3 regions of the Pseudoblastomonas marina genome follow, and region 2 is predicted to be linked to each of the others. Evidence: predicted binding sites of a transcription regulator. Region 2 holds the regulator's gene; each other region holds the start of a gene.
The links. Region 2 encodes LexA, which represses DNA repair genes until DNA is damaged. Its sites were predicted from a motif close to GTTCCNCNCTTGTTCT; they were not measured.

Region 1: recA (recombinase RecA) is a predicted target of LexA. The motif match lies at 1,912-1,927, and genes of this name have one in related genera.
Region 3: T8S45_RS02040 (DNA recombination protein RmuC) is a predicted target of LexA. The motif match lies at 1,335-1,350, and genes of this name have one in related genera.

The regions. Positions count from the first base shown of each region.
Region 1 covers NZ_CP139718.1:569,482-576,259, forward strand. The annotation lists gene T8S45_RS02720 (DUF4139 domain-containing protein) at 1-208, shown strand, start outside; gene T8S45_RS02725 (DUF4139 domain-containing protein) at 220-1,848, shown strand; gene recA (recombinase RecA) at 2,003-3,070, shown strand; gene T8S45_RS02735 (class I SAM-dependent methyltransferase) at 3,183-3,998, shown strand; gene alaS (alanine--tRNA ligase) at 4,082-6,742, shown strand; gene T8S45_RS02745 (hypothetical protein) at 6,746-6,778, opposite strand, start outside.
Region 2 covers NZ_CP139718.1:791,645-798,422, reverse strand. The annotation lists gene T8S45_RS03875 (phosphodiester glycosidase family protein) at 1-703, shown strand, start outside; gene pip (prolyl aminopeptidase) at 712-1,680, shown strand; gene T8S45_RS03865 (anthranilate synthase component II) at 1,677-2,276, shown strand; gene trpD (anthranilate phosphoribosyltransferase) at 2,273-3,265, shown strand; gene trpC (indole-3-glycerol phosphate synthase TrpC) at 3,262-4,050, shown strand; gene lexA (transcriptional repressor LexA) at 4,152-4,829, shown strand; gene grpE (nucleotide exchange factor GrpE) at 4,905-5,519, opposite strand; gene hrcA (heat-inducible transcriptional repressor HrcA) at 5,529-6,569, opposite strand; gene rph (ribonuclease PH) at 6,670-6,778, shown strand, end outside.
Region 3 covers NZ_CP139718.1:409,891-416,668, reverse strand. The annotation lists gene T8S45_RS02040 (DNA recombination protein RmuC) at 1-1,319, opposite strand, end outside; gene T8S45_RS02035 (peptide deformylase) at 1,461-2,030, opposite strand; gene recR (recombination mediator RecR) at 2,062-2,658, opposite strand; gene fmt (methionyl-tRNA formyltransferase) at 2,711-3,616, shown strand; gene truA (tRNA pseudouridine(38-40) synthase TruA) at 3,613-4,353, shown strand; gene T8S45_RS02015 (zinc-binding dehydrogenase) at 4,409-5,521, shown strand; gene T8S45_RS02010 (transglycosylase domain-containing protein) at 5,597-6,778, opposite strand, start outside.

The DNA.
Region 1 (6,778 bases), 220 kb from region 2:
CTACACCTTCACCAACGCGAAGTCCGAACCGGTGACGGTGCAGATGATTCAGTACGGGCTCGATCAGTATTGGTGGGCGCGCGATTTCCGCGTCGTGTCCGAAGATGTCGAGGGCGAACAGCTCAATGCCGACCGCCGGCTCTACAGCGTGCGAGTGCCGGCCAATGGTGAGCGGGTGGTGCGCGTGACATACGAGACCAAGTTTTAAGGGGCAGGGCGATGCGCCTCTTGCTTCGAAAAACCAGCCTCGGGGCGATAACGGCGGTTCTCGTCGCCGGTGCGCCGGTGCACGCGCAGGATCGCGCGATCGTCGATGCGTCCGAGCCGAACGAAATCGATGTCACGGTCTATCGCGATCCCAACCGCCAGTTGGGCCAGCAGCTCGATCGGCAGCTCCCACGCGGCTTCGCGATGATCTCGGAGACGCGCACCGTCACGCTGCCGCCCGGCGAATCTCGCATCCGCTTCGAGGGCGTTGCCGAAGGTATGGTCGCGGTTTCGGCGATCGTTACCGGCCTGCCCGGCGGAACGATCGAGAAGAACCGCAATGCCGACCTGCTGAGCCCGGGCGCGCTGGTCGACGGCACGCTTGGCAATCGCGTCACCATCACGCGCACCGATCCGGCGAGCGGTGAGGTGCGCAGCGAGGACGCGATCGTCCGCACCCGCGCCGATGGCGGGCTCGTCCTCGAGACCGGGGACGGGTTCGAGGCGGTGCGCTGTTCGGGCCTGCCTGAGAAACTCACCTTCGATCGCGTACCCGACGGGCTCTCGGCGCGGCCGATCTTTTCGATCGACACGCACGACGATCGCGGCGGGACCTACACGGTCACGCTGTCCTACCTTTCCTGGGGCTTCGACTGGGAAGCGAGCTATGTCGCGACCCTCGACGAAGGCGGCGACCAGGACGCGGTCAGTTTCGATCTCACCAGCTGGCTGACGATCCTCAACGATAACGGCCAAAGCTTCGACGGTGCAGACCTGATGGCGGTTGCGGGCAGGCTGAATGTCGTCAGCGATTTCCAGCGTCTGGCATCGCCGCCGCGCGCCACCCCGCTGCGTCTCGAATGCTATCCGATCGGCAGCACGGCAACGGGTTCGCCGATCCCACGCTACGATGATTACTACGACGATCGAATGATCACTGTCACCGGCGCGCGCTTTGCCGAGGCCGCGCCGCCGCCTCCACCTCCACCACCGATGGCGCCGCCGCCACCACCTCCACCCCCGCCACCCATGGCCGCCGAGGAAAATCTCGGTGACCTGAAGCTTTACCGCGTGCCGTTCGCGGTCGATGTGAAGGCGCAAAGCCTCAAGCAGATCGCATTCCTGCGCGAAGAAGGCGTCAAGGGACGCCTCGCCTACGAGTTCGATTGCGGGCCCTGGCAATGGAGCGAACGTCCGCCCGAGGGTGCGCGCATCCTGCTCGAGACCGAGAACGAAAAGGGCAGCGGACTTGGCGTCGCCTTGCCGACCGGGACGGTCGCGATCTTCGAACGCGGTCCGCGCGGCGAACTGCTCGTCGCCGACCGCAATCTGCGCGACTACGCCGTGGGACAGGACGTCGAACTGACGATCGGCGACAGCGCGCAGGTGTTCGGCCAGTGCCACGGGACCGGCGGCGCGGATCCGCGCAAGGGCGGGCCGCGCGGGACCCAGATGCGCGCCACGCTCACGAACGCGAATCCCTTTCCGGCTACCGTGCGCGTCCGCCTCGGCTGGCCGTCACAGTGGCGTTTCGAAGGGATCGAGACCGTGTTGGACGACGGCCAGCGAGTCGTCGAGATATCGGTTCCGGCCAACGGATCGCGCGAGGTCGACTGGCGGGTACGGCCGGTCGCAGACTGACCCAACTGCTTGTTCCAGGGACGCTGCGGAAGCCCGGCTTTCCGGTCGGATAGGAAAATTTCTGTTCCACACTTGTTCTTTTGGAACAAACTGCGTACACAGGCTCCCGTTGAAGAGTTGATACCGACCCTAGCGAACCGACGGAGACCATGTCATGGCAGGTACGAATTTGAAGCTCGTGGACAAGGATAGCAACGTGGACCGTCAAAAGGCGCTGGACGCCGCACTCGCGCAGATCGATCGCGCCTTCGGCAAGGGGTCGGCGATGAAGCTCGGCTCGCGCGAGGCGATGAACGTCGAATCGATTTCCACCGGTTCGCTCGGCCTCGATATCGCGCTCGGCATCGGCGGCCTGCCCAAGGGCCGCGTGATCGAGGTCTACGGTCCGGAAAGCTCGGGGAAGACGACGCTGGCGCTGCATGTCATCGCCGAAGCGCAGAAGAATGGTGGCACCGCAGCCTTCGTCGATGCCGAACACGCGCTCGATCCGGTCTATGCCAAGAAGCTGGGCGTCGATATCGACGAGTTGATCGTCTCGCAGCCCGATACCGGTGAGCAGGCGCTCGAAATCACCGATACGCTGGTGCGCTCGAACGCGGTCGACGTGCTGGTGGTCGACTCGGTGGCCGCGCTGGTGCCGCGCGCCGAGATCGAGGGCGAGATGGGCGACAGCCATGTCGGCCTCCAGGCCCGCCTGATGTCGCAGAGCCTGCGCAAGCTCACCGGTTCGATCAACCGCTCCAAGTGCATGGTGATCTTCATCAACCAGCTGCGCATGAAGATCGGCGTGATGTACGGCAATCCGGAGACCACCACCGGCGGCAATGCGCTCAAGTTCTACGCCTCGGTCCGGCTCGACATCCGCCGCACCGGCCAGATCAAGCAGCGTGACGAAGTCGTCGGCAACTCGACCCGGGTGAAGGTGGTCAAGAACAAGGTTGCCCCGCCGTTCAAGCAGGTCGAATTCGACATCATGTATGGCGAGGGAATTTCCAAGATCGGCGAGATCCTCGATCTCGGGGTCAAGGCCGGCATCGTCGAGAAATCGGGCGCCTGGTTCTCTTATGACAGCGTGCGCATCGGCCAGGGCCGCGAGAACGCCAAGGACTTCCTCAAGGAAAATCCCGAGGTCTGCGCCAAGCTCGAGGCGGCGATCCGCGGCAAGGAAGACGAGGTGGCCGAGGAAATGATGACCGGTCCCGACGCCGACGACGGCGAATAATACCTTACTATCCTTTCGAACGGCCGGCGCTCTTCCGAGGAGCGCCGGCCGTTTTCGTTTGGTTTTCAACCGCGCGGCTTGCGTCGTGTCATCGTCCGTCTAGGTTCGACCCATGACGAGCAATGCAGACTGGACCGGCCGCGTCGGCGCGAGCTGGGCGGAGAACCACCGTCTCACCGATCGGGCACTGTCCGGGCTGACGGGGCAATTGCTCGATGCGATCCGCCCGCTCGGTGGCCGCCGTATCGTCGATATCGGGTGCGGTGCGGGGGAGCTGTCGCTCGCTCTGGCCCGCGAACGTCCTTCGGCCAAGGTGATCGGCCTCGATATCTCGGCCGACCTGATTGCGGTGGCGCGCGAGCGGGCGGCCAACCGCGACAATCTCGAATTCACGGTTGCCGATGCGCAGGTCTGGCGGGCGGGCGATTTCGATCCCGATCTGCTCGTTTCGCGCCACGGGGTGATGTTCTTCGCAGATCCGGCGGCCGCGTTCGTCAACCTGCGCGAGGGCGCCCAGCCGGGCGCTCAGCTTTGTTTCTCCTGCTTCCGTGCACCCGAGCTCAATCCATGGGCGAATGAGGTGGCGGAAATGTTCGATCGCCCGCAATCGGCCGCGATCGACGAGCCGGGCCCCTTTGCCTTTGCCGATGCCGAGGCGGTTCGTGCGCTGCTCGAACAGGCCGGATGGGACGACGTGACCCATCGTGCGGTGGACTTCGCCTTCATCGGCGGGAGCGGTCCCGAAGCGCTCGACGAGGCGGTCGAATTCTTCACCCGCATCGGTCCGGGCGCCCGGGCCATCGCCGAGCGCGAAGGCAGCGAGCGCGAAGCGGCGCTGTTGCGGCTGCGCGACTGGCTGTCGCGGAGGCTTCATGGCGATCTGATCGCCTTGCCCGCGGCGGCCTGGATCGTCACCGCGCGAGCCTGACCCCAGGCGGGGCGAAGATCCCGATGGGGGCAGGGGGCGCAAGCCGCTTGTCGCTGCGGCGCTCTCCCCCTAATCGGACTCGCATGCAATCGACCAACGACATCCGGCAGTCCTTCCTCGACTATTTCGCCGCCGCCGATCACGCCGTGCGGCCGTCCTCGCCACTCGTCCCGCACAACGACCCGACGCTGATGTTCGTCAATGCGGGCATGGTGCCGTTCAAGAACGTGTTCACCGGGCTCGAGACCCCGCCTGCACCGCGCGCCACCAGCGCGCAGAAATGCGTTCGCGCCGGCGGCAAGCACAACGACCTCGACAATGTCGGCTATACCGCTCGGCACCATACCTTCTTCGAGATGCTCGGCAATTTCTCGTTCGGCGACTATTTCAAGGAACAGGCGATCGAGCATGCCTGGACCCTGCTGACCAGCGAATGGGGACTCGCCAAGGACCGCCTCACGGTTACCGTCTATCACACCGACGACGAGGCGCGCGCGCTGTGGAAGAAGATCGCCGGCCTGCCCGATGAGCGCATCATCGACATTGCGACCAAGGACAATTTCTGGGCGATGGGCGATGATGGCCCGTGCGGCCCGTGCTCGGAAATTTTCTGGGACCACGGCGATCACATCGCCGGTGGCCCGCCGGGATCGCCGGAGGAGGACGGTGACCGCTTCGTCGAGATCTGGAACCTCGTCTTCATGCAGTTCGTCCAGTCGGGCGGCGAGATCGACGGTGCTTTGCCGAGCCCCTCGATCGATACCGGCATGGGGATCGAACGCATCGCCGCAGTGATGCAGGGCGTGCACGACAATTACGATACCGACACGTTCAAGGCGCTGATCGGAGCGTCCGAAAGCCTCACCGGCGTTGCGGCCGAGGGCGAACGTCAGGCAAGCCATCGTGTCATCGCAGATCACCTCCGCTCGACCAGCTTCCTGATCGCCGACGGCGTGCTGCCCTCGAACGAGGGGCGCGGTTACGTGCTGCGCCGGATCATGCGCCGCGCGATGCGCCATGCGCACCTGCTTGGCGCGAACGATCCGCTGATGCACCGTCTGCTCCCCGCGCTCGTCACCGAAATGGGCCAGGCCTATCCCGAACTGACCCGCGCGCAGGCGCTGATCGCAGAGACGCTCGAGCGCGAGGAAACGCAGTTCCGGCGGACGCTCGACAAGGGCCTCAAGCTGCTCGACGAGGCGACCGGTGATCTGGGCGAGGGTGACGAACTGCCGGGCGAGACCGCGTTCAAGCTGTATGACACTTACGGCTTCCCATACGATTTGACCGAAGACGCACTCCGCAGCCGCGACATCGGGGTCGATCGCGCAGCCTTCGATGCCGCGATGGCGCAGCAGAAGGAAGCGGCGCGCGCGGCATGGAAAGGCTCGGGCCAGGCTGCCGACAGCGAAGTCTGGTTCGACATCGCCGAGCGCGAGGGCGGCACCGAGTTCACCGGCTACAATGCGACCGTAGGTGAGGGCCGGGTCGTCGCGATCATCAAGGACGGCGCAGAGGTAAGACAGGCAGACGAGGGCGAAGAGGTCGTCATCCTCACCAACCAGACCCCGTTCTACGGCGAAAGCGGCGGTCAGACCGGCGATGCCGGTTCGATCACCTCGGCCGATGGTCTCAAAGCCGAAATTTCGACGACGACCAAACCGCTCGGTCGTCTCCACGCGCACCATGCGACGATCCGCGTCGGCAAGGTCGCGGTCGGCGACGAAGTCCATCTCGATGTCGACGCCGAGCGACGCGAAGCGATCAAGGCCAATCATTCGGCCACGCATCTCGTCCATGCCGCGCTGCGCAACCGGCTCGGCGAGCACGTCACGCAGAAGGGCTCGCTGGTCGCGGCGGATCGGCTGCGGTTCGATTTCTCGCATCCCAAGCCGCTGTCGGATGAGGAAATCTCCGACATCGAGGCCGAGGTGAACGCCGAGATCCGGCACAACGAGAAGGTCGGCACGCGGCTGATGAGCCCCGACGACGCGGTCGAGGCGGGTGCATTGGCCCTGTTCGGCGAGAAATACGGCGACGAGGTGCGCGTTCTGTCGATGGGGCGTTCCGACTGGCAGGGCTCGGGACGCAATTATTCGGTCGAGCTGTGCGGCGGTACCCATGTCGACGCGATGGGCGATATCGGCCTGTTCCGGATCGTGTCCGAATCTGCAGTCAGCTCTGGCGTGCGCCGGATCGAGGCGCTGACTGGCGAGGCCGCCAGGAAGTGGCTGGTCGCGCGCGAGGAGGCGCTGAAAGCGGTTGCCGGAACGCTCAAGACGAATCCGGAAGAGGTTGAAGCGCGGGTCGCCGTACTGGTCAGTGAGCGCAAGGCGCTCGAACGCGAGCTCGCCGATGCCAAGCGCGAACTCGCACTCGCCGGGGGCGGCGGTCAGGCCGAGGCGCCCGCCGACGAGACGATCGGCGACGTGACTTTCAGCGGTAAGGTGATCGAGGGGCTCGATCCGAAGGAATTGCGGCCTCTACTCGATGGTGAAAAGGCGCGGGTCGGATCTGGAGTCGCGGCTGTGGTCGCGGTCAATGACGGTCGGGCGGCATTCGCCGTCGCCGTGACCGACGATCTCACCGCTCGGTTCGACGCCGTCGCGCTCGTGCGCGCGGGCGTCGAAGCGCTTGGCGGGAAGGGTGGTGGCGGTCGCCCCGACATGGCGCAGGGCGGCGGCCCCGATGGCGGCAAGGCCGACGCAGCGCTCGATGCGGTGCGCCAGGCACTCGCCGGCTAATCCTCAGACGCGATTACGGCTCTTGCCGGCAATGTC
Region 2 (6,778 bases):
GGTTACGCCCGAACCTTCCCGAGAATCCGCCTGCCGCACGGTCGAATTCGAGAAGGTCCAGCTGACACACTGCATTGCCGATCCGGCCAAGCATCGCATCCGCACCGCGCTCGCGCCCGAGGGGGGCAGCCCGTGGCGCAGCCTTTCCGCACTCTCGGACGCGCTCGGCGAAAGCCGTGCCAAGGTCGCCTTCGCGACCAATGCAGGGATGTTCGATGGCGCAGGCAAGCCGATCGGCTATTACGTCGAGAATGGCGAACGACTGAAGGAGCTCAACCGCGCCGATGGCAGCGGCAATTTCCACCTTTCCCCGAACGGCGTGTTCTTCGGCGGTGGGGGTAGCTGGCGGGTGCTCCCGACCGACCAGTTCTACGCCACGGTCGGCGACCGGCCACAATTCGGCACCCAGTCGGGCCCGATGCTGGTGATGGGCGGCAAGCTGCACCCCGAATTCCAGGCTGACGGGCCCTCGGTCCGCACCCGCAACGGCGTCGGCGTCGACGCGCAAGGCCGTGCGCATTTCGTGATCAGCGAGATGCCGCTGAGCTTCGGCAAGTTCGCGCGCTTCTTCCGCGACGAACTCAAGACTCCCAACGCGCTCTACCTCGACGGCGGCGTTTCGGCTCTGTGGGACCCGGCCAGGAACCGCCTCGACAAGGGATCGTCGATCGGTCCGATGCTGGTCGTCGAAGACAAGGACTAACGATGGGAATGACGATGGAATACGAACGCACGCTCTATCCCGAGATCGAACCCTACGAGTCCGGCATGCTCGATGTCGGCGAAGGCCATTCGCTCTATTACGAGCGGGTCGGCACGCCGGGCGCGAAACCCGCGGTCTTCCTCCACGGCGGCCCCGGCGGCGGGATGAGCCCCGACCATCGCCGCCAATGGGATCCCGGGCTTTACGACGTCCTTCTGTTCGACCAGCGCGGCTGCGGCAAATCGACACCCTTCGCAGAGATCGAATACAACGACACTTGGCGCGTGGTCGAGGACGTCGAGCGGCTGCGGATCATGTGCGGGCACGAGAAATGGCAGGTCTTCGGCGGGAGCTGGGGCGCGACGCTCGCGCTCGCCTATGCCCAGCAATATCCCGACCGTACCAGCGAGCTCGTCCTGCGCGGTGTGTTCCTCGCCCGCCAGCAGGAAAAGGACTGGCTCTATCGCTACGGCGCGAGCGAGGTGATGGCCGAGCAATGGGACAAGTTTACGGGGCTGATCCCCGAAGACGAGCGCGACGACCTCGTGAAAGCCTATCATGCCCGTCTCACCAGCGACGACGAGGCCACCCGCCTCGCCGCGGCCGAGCAATGGTCGCTGTGGGAGGGCAATGTCGCCACCCTGCTGCCCAACGAAGACCTGCTCGACAGTTTCGCCGATCCGGCCAAGGCGGTGCCGTTCGCGCGGATCTGTGCACGCTACTTCCTCGAGAACTTCTTCCTCGAGGAAAACCAGCTGCTCGACAACGCGCACAAGCTGAAGGGCATCCCGGGTATCATCGTCCAGGGTCGACACGATATCTGCACCCCGCCCTCGGCCGCCTGGGCGCTCAAAAAGGCATGGCCCGAAGTCGATTTGCGAATTGTCCACGACGCGGGCCACAGCGCCGGCGAACCGGGCATCATCGACGGCCTCGTGCGCGCGACTGACGAGTTGGCGGGGAAAGCCAAGGCGTGATCCTCGTCGTCGACAATTACGACAGCTTCACCTGGAACCTCGTCCATTACGTGATGGAGCTGGGCGTGCCGGTCGAGGTGCATCGCAACGACGCGCTGTCGGTCGACGAGGCGATGGCGCTCGGTGCGGACGGAATCCTCCTTTCGCCCGGCCCCTGCACGCCCGACGAGGCTGGAATTAGCCTCGGCCTCGTCGCGGCCTGCGAGAAGGCGGGCGTCCCGCTGCTCGGCGTGTGCCTCGGACACCAGGCGATCGGCCAGCATCTCGGCGGACGGGTGGTGCGCGGCGGGCTGATGCACGGCAAGACGTCGCCGGTCGAGCACGATGGCAGCGGCGTGTTCGCCGGCCTCCCTTCGCCCTTCGCGGCGACGCGCTACCACTCGCTCGTGGTCGAGGACGTGCCCGACTGCCTGTTGGTCAACGCCACCAGCAAGACCCCGGGAGTCGATGGGACCTGCGTGATGGGGTTCCGCCACCGCGACCTGCCGATCCACGGCGTCCAGTTCCACCCCGAAAGCATCGCCAGCGAGCACGGCCATGCGTTGCTCGCCAATTTCGTCGCGCAATGCGGCCTCGAAACGAAAGTCCCCGCATGACGGTCCTGCCCGACGTCCAGCAGCATTTCACCGACGCCGAAGCCGAGGAAGTATTCGGTCGCATCCTCGATGGCGGTGTGTCGGAAGAAGAGATCGCGCGCTTCCTGTCGGATCTTTCCGATCGCGGCGAACGGTCTTCGGAAATTACCGGTGCGGCGCGTGCACTGCGAGCCCGCCTCTTGCCGGTCGATGCGCCCGACAATGCGATCGACGTGTGCGGCACCGGGGGCGACGGCCACCACACCCTCAATGTTTCGACCGCGGTGAGCCTCGTCGTCGCAGCCTGCGGGGTCCCGGTGGCCAAGCACGGCAACCGCGCGGCGTCTTCGAAAGCCGGCGCCGCCGACACGCTCGAGGCCTTGGGTCTCGACATGGACGCTGCGGGACGCACCGCCGAGAAGACGCTCGCCGAGATCGGCATCTGCTTCCTGTTTGCCAAGAACCACCACCCGGCGATGGCGCGGATCCAGCCCATCCGCCAGCAGCTCGGCAAGCGCACGATCTTCAACCTGATGGGTCCGCTGTCGAACCCGGCGCGCGTGCACAGCCAGCTGATCGGTATCGCACGGCCTGCCTACGTCCCGATCTATGCGCGCGCGATGGCCTCGCTCGGAACGGGGCGCTCGCTGATCGTCTCGGGCGACGAGGGCCTCGACGAACTTAGCCTCGCCGGCGGCAACGAGATGGCCGATGTGCGCGGCAGCGATTTCGCCATGCGCCGGTTCGACGCCGCAAGGGCCGGGCTGGAGCATGCCCCGGTCGAGGCCATCCGCGGCGGAGATGCCGCGCACAACGCCAGGGCGCTGCGCGCACTGCTCGACGGGATGCCCGGCGCCTATCGCGATGCGGTGGTGTTCAATGCCGCCGCCGCGCTGGTGGTTGCCGGGCGCGAGGAAGACTGGCCCGCGCGGGTGGCCGAAGCCCAAGAGGCGCTAGACAGCGGGGCCGCGGCGAAACTGCTCGGCGCATGGATCGAGCTCGTCGCGTGAGCAAACTGGCCGAAATCTGTGCGATCAAGCGCGAGGATGTCGAACGACGCAAGGCTGCGCGCGCGCTCGCCTCGCTCGAAGAGGAAGCGAGCGCTGCTTCACCGGTGAGGGGCTTCCGGGACGCGCTGGCCGCCAAGGCAGCGAACGGCTTCGGGCTGATCGCCGAAATCAAGCGAGCGTCACCCTCGAAAGGCTTGATCCGTGCTGATTTCGACCCGGCAGATCACGCACGCGCCTACGCCAAGGGGGGCGCCGCCTGCCTTTCGGTGTTGACCGAGGAACCGCATTTCCAGGGCAGCGATACCTACCTCATCGAAGCGCGTGCAGCCTGTTCGCTCCCCGTGTTGCGCAAGGACTTCACGATCGATCCTTGGCAGGTCGTCGAGGCGCGGGCATTGGGGGCCGACGCGATCCTCCTCATCGCGGCGGCGCTGGGCGATGCGCAAATGGCCGAGCTTGCCGACGTCGCGCGCGAGTTCGGGCTCGACGTCCTGTTCGAGGTGCATGACGAGCAGGAAATGGAGCGCGTCCTGCGATGTTCGCCCGACATGATCGGGATCAACAACCGCAACCTCGCAACATTCGAGACCGACCTCGCGACCAGCGAGCGCCTCGCGCCCATGCTGCCGCGCGGCGTCCTCGGAATCGCCGAAAGCAGTATCACCGAGCATCCTGATATCGAGCGCCTTGCCGGCCATGGGCTGCGGGCCTTCCTCGTCGGCGAGACACTGATGCGCCGGAATGATGTGGAATGCGCCACGCGCGATCTGCTCGGAAACGGATAGGACCCGCAGCTTTCCGCGGCGTTGCACTTGACGGGTTCGCGGAAGTTGCCTAATTGTTCCTTGTTCGTTCACTGAAGGCGAACCGATCAAGGGAGGAGCAATTGCTCACTCGCAAACAACACGAGCTCATCCGTTTCATCCAGGAACGGCTCGAGGAAACCGGCGTGTCGCCGAGTTTCGAGGAAATGAAGGACGCGCTCGACCTCAAGTCGAAATCGGGCGTCCACCGGCTGATCTCGGCGCTCGAGGAGCGCGGTTTCATCCGCCGCTTGCCCAACCGGGCGCGTGCACTCGAGGTGATCCGGCAGCCGGAAGATGCGGTGGCTTCCGCAACTTCGAAGGCCGCTGCGCCTGCGTCGCTCAAGATGCCCGAGAGCACGCCGCGACCGGCCAATGACGTGATCGAGATCCCGCTCCATGGCCGGATCGCCGCGGGTGTACCGATCGAAGCGCTCGAAGATACGCAGACCCTGCCCGTGCCCGCGGCATTGCTGGGGGCCGGCGATCATTTCGCGCTCGAAGTCTCCGGCGATTCGATGATCGAAGCGGGAATTTTCGACGGCGACTACGCGCTGGTGAAGCGCACCGACGTCGCGCGTGACGGCGAAATCGTCGTCGCGCTGGTCCGCGACGAGGAAGCGACGCTCAAATACCTGCGCCGCGACAAGGGCCGGATCACGCTCGATCCCGCCAACGCCGCCTACGAGCCGCAGGTCTACAACGCCGATGAGGTCCGCGTGCAGGGCAAGCTGGCCGGTCTCCTGCGCCGTTACAACTGATCGGTTCGAACCGAGAAAAAAGGCCGCCGCTCCGGAAGGGAGCGGCGGCCTTTCTCGTACTTGGGTTGCGTGAGGTCAGTCCGGCTTCTTGGCCACCCCGACCATCGCCGGGCGGAGCAGCCGCTCGCGCAGCATGTAGCCCGCCTGCATTTCCTGCACCACCGTGCCGGGTTCGGCGTCCGCAGTGGGAATTTCCATCATCGCCTGGTGCTGGTTGGGGTCGAGCGGAAGGCCGACCGCAGCGATGCGACTGATGCCGTTCTGTGCAAAGACTTTGTCGATCTCACGCTGGGTCGCCTCGATACCCTCGATGAAACGGCGCGCCTTGTCGTCCTCGCGCAGTGCTTCGGGCACGTGTTCGAGCGCGCGGGCGATATTGTCGGCCACCGAAAGGATGTCGCGGGCGAAGCCCGACGCGCCGTAATTGCGGGCATCGGCCACGTCCTTTTCGAGCCGCCGACGCACGTTCTGCGTTTCTGCGCGCGCATAGAGGACTTCCTGCTTCGTCGCGTCGAGATCGTTGCGCAACTGTGCGATCGCATCGGCAAGGTCGCCCTCGCCTTCGCCATTTGTGTCGCCGTCTGAGGGCTCGTCACCCTCGTCGATCATGTCTTCGGGAACTCCGCGGAGTTCTTCCGCCACTTCCGGGTCGGGCGCGTGGGCGCCCTGCTTGTCGTTGTCGTTGGTCATGGGTTCTTTTTAGCCGATCAGTTTGCTCAGCGAATTCGCCGTGAAATCAACCATGGGGACCACGCGCGCATAATTCAACCGAGTCGGCCCGATCACACCCAGCACGCCGACCACCTTGCCCTCGCGATCGCGATAGGGCGCGGCAATGACCGAGGAGCCGGAAAGCGAGAATAGGCGGTTCTCGGAGCCGATAAATATGCGCGTCGCTTCGGCCTCGCGCGCATCGTCAAGCAACGCGGCGACCGATTGCTTGCTTTCGAGGTCGTCGAGCAGTGATCGCACGCGCTCGATATCGTCGAGCGCGTCGTCGTCGAGCAGCTTGGCCTGACCGCGTACGATCAGCACGGGTCTTTCCGCGGCATCCTCGCTCCAGACCGCGATTCCGCGTTCGACGAGGTCGCGACTGGCGGCATCGAGCTGCGAGCGGCCGCTGTCGATTTCGCGGCGGATAGCCTTGACCGCTTCGGGAAGCGTCCGACCGGATAGGCGCGCGGTGGCGTAGTTCCCCGCCGCTTCGAGCGCGGCGGGATCGACCGCCCGCCCGAGCTCGAGCATCCGGTTCTCGACCTGGCCGTCCTCGCCCACGAGCACAGCGAGCGCGCGGCCCTGCGCGACCGGGATCAGCGACAATTGCGCCAGCCTCGGCTCGCGGCGCGGCACCATCACCATACCCGCCGCGCCGGAGAGGTCCGACAAGAGCGCACTGGTTCGCTCGAGCGCCGCCTCGACCGGTCCCGGCGCGCCCAGCTGCTCGCGGATCGCCGCGCGTTCTTCGGGACTCGGCTCGGCCACCTGCATCATCCCGTCGACGAACAGGCGCAGGCCCAGATCGGTCGGCATCCGCCCGGCCGAGGTATGCGGCGATGCGAGCAGCCCGAGTCCTTCGAGTTCGGCGAGCACCGAGCGGATCGAAGCCGGCGACAGCTCGACCCCCTGCCCCGCCAGCGTCTTCGAGCCGACCGGTTGCCCGCTTGCTAGGTAGCCTTCTACCACGAGCCGGAAGATATCGCGGGCGCGTGTGGTCAATTCGATGAGCGGCGGCGAATTCATGCCCGCCAATCTACGCAACGGTCCGGGCGAGACAAGACTTGTGCGCACAAGCCCCCCGCGCCTATCGCGGGCGCCGAACACCCACGGAGATTCCTCGATCATGACCACCCGCCCCTCCGGCCGCGCCCCCGACGAAATGCGCGCCATCACCATCGAAACCGCCTTCACCAAGCACGCCGAAGGCTCCTGCCTGATCAGTTTCGGCGACA
Region 3 (6,778 bases), 380 kb from region 2:
ATCTGCGCGGCGTCTTCGGCGGTGTAGGTAGGAGTCTCGGCGATCTGGGGAATTTCCTCGATCTCGCGCTTGCCGATCTCGATCCCCTTGTCCTGCAAGCGACGCCCGGCGGAGAGAACATTCCTCTCAAATGAACCGACGAACTTGTTGTAATTCTTGACCGCGCTTTCGAGCCCGCCACCGACGCGCTTCATGTGCTCGGCGGCGATGGCGAGCCGGTCGTAGAGCTCGGCGCCCATCTTGCCGATCTCGACCGCTTCGCGCGCTATCGTGTCCTGCCGCCAGACCTGCGCTACCGTGCGCGCGATCGCCACCAGGTTCGTAGGAGTTGCGAGCAAAACCTTGTTGCGGAATGCGAAATCCCACAGCTCGGGGTCGTGTTCGAGCGCGGCGGCGACGAAATGCTCGCCGGGGACGAACATCACGACATAGTCGGGCGAATCGTCGAACTGGCTCTGATAGCTTTTCGAACCGAGCGTCTGGACGTGGCTGCGCATCGACTTGGCATGCAGGTCGAGATGGCGCACGCGCTCCTCGTCGCCCTCGGCCTCGAATGCTGCCTGGTAGGCGTTCAACGACACCTTGGCGTCGATCACCAGCTTCTTCTGGCCGGGCACGTGTACGATTGCATCGGGTCGCAACCGGCCCTCGTCGGTATCGAGCGAATGTTCGAGGTCAAAATCGGTGTGCTCGGACAGGCCGCATTGCTCGAGCACGTTCTGCAGTGCACGTTCGCCCCAGCGCCCACGCGCCTTGGGCGCATTGGTGAGCGAATTGCCAAGCCGCTGCGCCTCGCGCCGGACCTCTTCCTGGCCCTTCCGCATTTCCTCGATCTGCGTCCGAAGCCCGCTGAACGCGTCGGCGCGCTGTTTCTCCAGGCTGCCGACCTGCTCCTCATAGGCTTTGAGCCGCTCGCTGACCGGCTTCAACAGCGAAGCGACCGCTTCCTTGTTGGCCTTCTCTGCCGAGCCGAATTTTTCGTCGGCGCGCTTGAGGAATTCCTCCTGCGCCTTCGACAGGACCTCGCCGCTGGTCGCCTTGAACTGGTCGACCAGCGCCTCGCGCGCCTCACGCATCTGTTCCAACTGCTTGTCGAAATTGGCGGCGTTGGCTTCGAGCGTCGCGATTCTGATCTGCGCCTCACCCAATTCCTTGGTTGCCCGCTTGAATTCCTCCTCGCGCGCTGCGCCCGTAGCTTCGCTCTCGGCCAGCTTGGCCTTGAGGTCGGAGGCCGGGCGCGAGCCGATATACCAGCCAACACCGCCGCCAAGAGCGAGGCCGATAACAAGTGCGATGATAGCGAGAAAGGTCGGATCCATGCGCCGACGTTACGCGGAACGGAAACGGAACGCCAGAGGGTCGATACTCTCTTCCCCGTCATTCCCGCGAAGGCGAGAATCCACGGCGACCTGGCACGACCTCACTCTGGATCCCCGCCTGCGCGGGGATGACCAAAAGAATCAAGCCGCCTGCAGCTTCCTGAGCTTCTTCAGCGCCATGTTGCGCTTGAGGCGCGAGAGGTGGTCGATGAACAGGATGCCTTCGAGGTGGTCCATCTCGTGCTGGATGCAGGTCGCCATCAGGCCCGTCATGTCTTCCTCGTGCACATTGCCATCGAGGTCCTGGTAGCGGACGCGGCAGGTCGCGGGACGATCGACGTCGGCGTAGATGTCAGGCACCGACAGGCAACCTTCCTGGTACGTCGCCAGTTCCTCGGCCGGGTCAAGGATTTCGGGATTGATGAAGGTGCGAGGGTTGCGGACCATCGGGCGGTGGTCGTGGCCGCATTCGTCGTCGCCGCAATCTTCGGCATCAGCGCTTTCGTCGGGCTCCTGCAGATCGATCACGAGCACGCGCTTGGGCACGCCGACCTGAATCGCGGCGAGGCCGATGCCCGGCGCGGCGTACATCGTCTCGAACATGTCGTCGACGAGGGTGCGCAGATCGTCGTCGAACTCGTCCTTCTCGACGGGAGTCGACACGGTCTTGAGCCGGGGATCCGGCACTTCGAGGATTTCGCGGATAGCCATGGATGCTATTTAGTCGCTCTTAGGCGCGCTTTCAATCCACCGGACGCCGCGCGCGCAGCGCCTGTGCCAGAGTGCCTTCGTCGAGGTAGTCCAGTTCCCCACCCACCGGCAGGCCATGCGCCAATTGCGTGACCTTGACCGGGAATGCCTCGAGCCGCTCGGCGAGGTAATGCGCGGTAGTCTGGCCTTCGAGCGTGGCGTTCATGGCGAGAACCACCTCGTCCACGCCCCCCGCTTCGACCCGTTGGAGGAGCTCGCCCACCGTGAGGTCCTCGGGCCGCACACCGTCGAGGGCCGATAGCCGCCCGCCGAGCACATGATAGGTACCTTGGAACAGCCGCGCGCGATCGAGTGCCCACAGGTCCGAGACGTCCTCGACCACGCAGATCGACTTCGCATCGCGGCGGGGATCGGCGCAGATTCCGCAAGGGTTGCGGGTATCGACGTTGAAGCAGGTCTCGCATTCGACCAGCGTGTCCTGCACCGCCGCCAGCGTCTCGACCAGCTGCGGCAGCGCGCGCTCGCGGTTCTTGACCAGCCACAGCACTGCGCGCCGCGCCGAACGCGGGCCGAGGCCGGGCAGCCGCGCCAGGGCCGAGGCCAGCGCTTCGATCTCTTGCGATGCCATGGGGGCACAGATAGGGCGCGATCACGCAATGCGAAAGGATCGCGGGAAAGCTATGCGCATCGTCTTCATGGGAACGCCCGATTTCGCGGTGCCGACGCTCGTCGCGCTCGACGAGGCGGGGCACACGATCCCAGCGGCCTACACCCAGCCGCCGAGGAAGGCCGGGCGCGGCAAGAAGCTTCAGCGCACGCCCGTGCATGAAGAGGCGGAGACGCGCCATATCGAGGTGCGGCATCCGGAAAGCCTGCGCGATGTCGCCGAACAAGCGCGGTTGGCAGAGCTCGAGCCCGACCTGCTGGTGGTAGCCGCTTACGGGTTGATCCTGCCGCAGGCGGTGCTCGACATCCCCACGAAGGGCGCACTCAACGTCCATGCCTCGCTTCTGCCCAAATGGCGTGGCGCTGCACCGATCCAGCGGGCGATTCTTGCCGGCGACAGCGTGACCGGGATCACCATCATGCAGATGGAGGCCGGGCTCGATACCGGGCCGATGCTCGCGACCGCGCGCGTGCCGATCGAGAACAAGACCGCCGGAGCGCTGACCGAGGAACTGGCCGAGATCGGCGCGCAACTGATGGTCGGCACGCTGCGCGACCTCGACCTGCACCAGCCGATCGAGCAGGACGACAAGGAAGCGACCTACGCCAAGAAGATCGACAAGCGCGAGGCGCGGCTCGACTGGTCCGAGGGTGCGGTCGCGCTCGAGCGCAAGGTCCGCGCCTTCGCGCCCTTCCCCGGCGCATGGTTCGAGCACGAGGGCGAGCGCTTCAAGGTCCTCGCCGCGGAGGTACACGGGCATGAAGGCATCCCCGGCAAGGTCCTCGACGACGAGCTGACGATCGCCTGCGGTTACGGTGCGCTGCGCCCGACCCGGATCCAGCGCGCGGGCAAGCCGGCGATGGATACGGCCGACCTGCTGCGCGGTTATTCCCTCCCCGAAGGGACCCGGCTCGCTTGACCCGGTTCGCGCTCACCATCGAATTCGACGGCGGACCGTTTTTCGGGCTCCAGCGCCAGAAGCACGGGCCGAGCGTGCAGCAATCACTCGAAGAGGCGATCCACGGCGTCACCGGCGAAGAGGTGCGCGTCCACGCCGCCGGTCGCACCGATGCCGGCGTCCATGCGCTCGGCATGCGCGTCCATGCCGATATCGCAAAGGAGATCGCGCCGTTCCGGCTGATGGAGGCGATCAACGCGCATCTGCGGCCCGATCCGATCGTGGTGATCGCGTGCGAGACGGTCGACGATGATTGGCACGCGCGCTTTTCGTGCGTGGAGCGAAGCTATCTCTACCGCATCCTCAACCGCCGCGCGCGCCCGACGCTCGATCGCGGACGCGTCTGGCATGTCGCGACCGAACTCGACGCAGCGGCGATGCACGAGGCCGCGCAATCGCTCGTCGGACGTCACGATTTCACCACCTTCCGCTCGGTCCATTGCCAGTCGGACAGCCCGGTCAAAACGCTCGACCGCCTCGACGTCGAACGCCACGGCAACGAAGTTCACATCCACGCCGCGGCACGCAGCTTCCTCCATCATCAGGTCCGCTCGATGGTCGGGTGTCTCTCGCTGGTCGGAAAGGGACAATGGACGGCGCAGGATTTGCGCCATGCGCTCGAAGCGCGCGATCGGCAGGCGCTGGGGCTGAATGCACCGCCCGAGGGGCTGTATTTCGTCGAGGCCGCATATCCCTGACTGCGGTTGTATTCGGTCCCACCGCACCTTAACATAAGTTGCAAAGGAGAACCCAATGACCACCACCGGCAAGCAGCTCTTCACCACGCTCGAAAGCGACGGCACCCTCACACTCGAAATCGCCGAGAGCACCTTCCCCGATCCGAAGGACAACCAGGTGCTGGTCAAGATGGAGGCCGCGCCGATCAACCCGTCGGACCTCGCGATCCTGACCGGGGCGGCCGATTTCGAGAACGCCGAATACTCGCCGGGCAAGGTGGTCGCCAACATGCCCGAACCGTTCAACACCGGTTCGAAGGCGCGTCACGGCCAGCGCCTCCCCGCGGGCAATGAAGGCGCGGGCACCGTCGTCGCTGCGGGCGACGGCGAGATGGCGCAAGCGCTGGTCGGGCAACGTGTCGCCTGCGTGCCCGGCACCGCGTTCAGCCAATATGCGATCGCCGATGCGACGATGTGCCTGCCGCTGGGCGATCACAGCGCCGAGGAAGGCGCATCGAGCTTCGTCAATCCGATGACCGCGCTCGGCTTCGTCGAGAACGCTAAGGCCGATGGCCAGGGCGCAATCCTCCACACGGTCGGCGCCTCCAATCTCGGCCAAATGCTCAACCGCATCTGCCAGGAAGACGGGATCGCGCTGGTCAATATCGTGCGCAAGGACGAGCAGGCCGAACTGCTCAAGTCGCAGGGCGCCGAATGGGTGGTCAATTCCTCCGACGACGATTTCATGGACCAGCTGCGCAAGGCGATCGATGCGACCGGCGCGTTCTACGGCTTCGATCCGATCGGTGGCGGCCAGATGGTCGACCATTGCTTCAAGGCGATGGAGCAGGTCGCGGTCGCGAAGATGGACGAATATTCGCGCTACGGCTCGAACCAGGCGAAGCGCATGTTCATCTACGGCCGGCTCGACTTCGGGCCGACCACCCTCACGCCGTCCTATGGCTTTGGCTGGACGCTGTCGGGCTGGCTGCTGACGCCGTTCCTCCAGAACGCCGGGATGGAAACGGTCATGCGGATGCGCCAGCGCGTGCTCGACAACCTCACCACCACCTTCGCCAGCAGCTACAAGAAGAAGGTCGGGCTCGAGGAAATGCTGACCAAGGATGCGATCCTCGATTATCGCAAGATGGCGACGGGCGAGAAATACCTCGTCACACCCAATGGCTGACCGCCGGTCCCGCACGAGAGCAGGCCGTAAAAACCGCAACGGGTGAAAATGGGCTCCGAGAGATCGGGGCCCTTTTTACTGTTCGGGTGCGGCCTCTTCCTCGCGCCGCCGCGGTTCGACACGGATTCCGTCCTCGTCGATGCGGAAATCGATCGGCACGTCGGCATCCCCCTCGATCACGACCTCGCCGTCGCGGATCCGCATGCGAGCTCCGTTCTCGCCGAGCGGGATATCCTCGATATCGGGCACGTCCTGCGGCTCGATCGGGGTGCCGGGGTCCTCCGCCGGGGCCGGCGAAGGCGACGGGAGCGCGACCCGACCGCCGAGCGCCGCGGTCATGAAGTCGCGCCAGATACGCGCCGGCACGGTGCCTCCCGAAACATTGCCGAGCGGCGAATTGTCGTCGTTGCCGACCCACACGCCGACCACGAGGTCTCCCGCAAAGCCGACGAACAGCGCATCGCGATTGTCCTGCGTCGTGCCGGTCTTGCCGAAATTGGGCACCCGCAGCATCGCCGCACGCCCGGTGCCCTTGTTGATCGCTGCACGCAGCAGCGTCTGCATGTCGTCCTGCACCCGGCGCGAGAAGCCGCCGCCGCTGGTCAACTGCTCGAACCAGCTCTTCTCCTCGGCCGGGAAGGCGCGCGGTTCGACCGGGTATTCGCCCGCCGCGACCGCAGCGTAGGCCGCGGTGAGTTCCATCAGCGTCATCGTCGAGGTGCCGAGCGCGACGCTCGGATCGCCCGGCGTGATCGACGAGCTCACACCCAGCCGCCGCGCGACATCGATCACCGCGTCGTCGCCGACTTTCTGCCACAGCCGCACCGCCGCGACGTTCGAAGAGCGCGCGAACGCCTCTTCGAGCGTGATCGCGTCCGAATAGCGCTCGCCCGAGTTCTGCGGGCGGTACGAACCCTCGGTGATCGGGCGGTTGTCGATCGTGTCGGTGGGTCGCATCCCCGCCTCGAGCGCGGCGAGGTAGACGAACAGCTTGAAGGTCGAGCCGGGCTGCCGCTTGGCCTGCGTCACGCGATTGAACGCGCTTTGCGAATAGTCGCGCCCCCCGACCATCGCGACGACTTCCCCGTTGGGACGCATCGCCACCAGCGCTACCTGCGCCCCGCCCGGTGCGCGTTCGACCGCTCGCCTGGCGGCCGCCTGCAACCGCGCATCGAGCGTGGTGGTGATCGTCGCGCGATTATAGCCGACCTCGGACAATTTCCGCGCCTCGGGCAGCGCCCAGTCGGCGAAATAGGT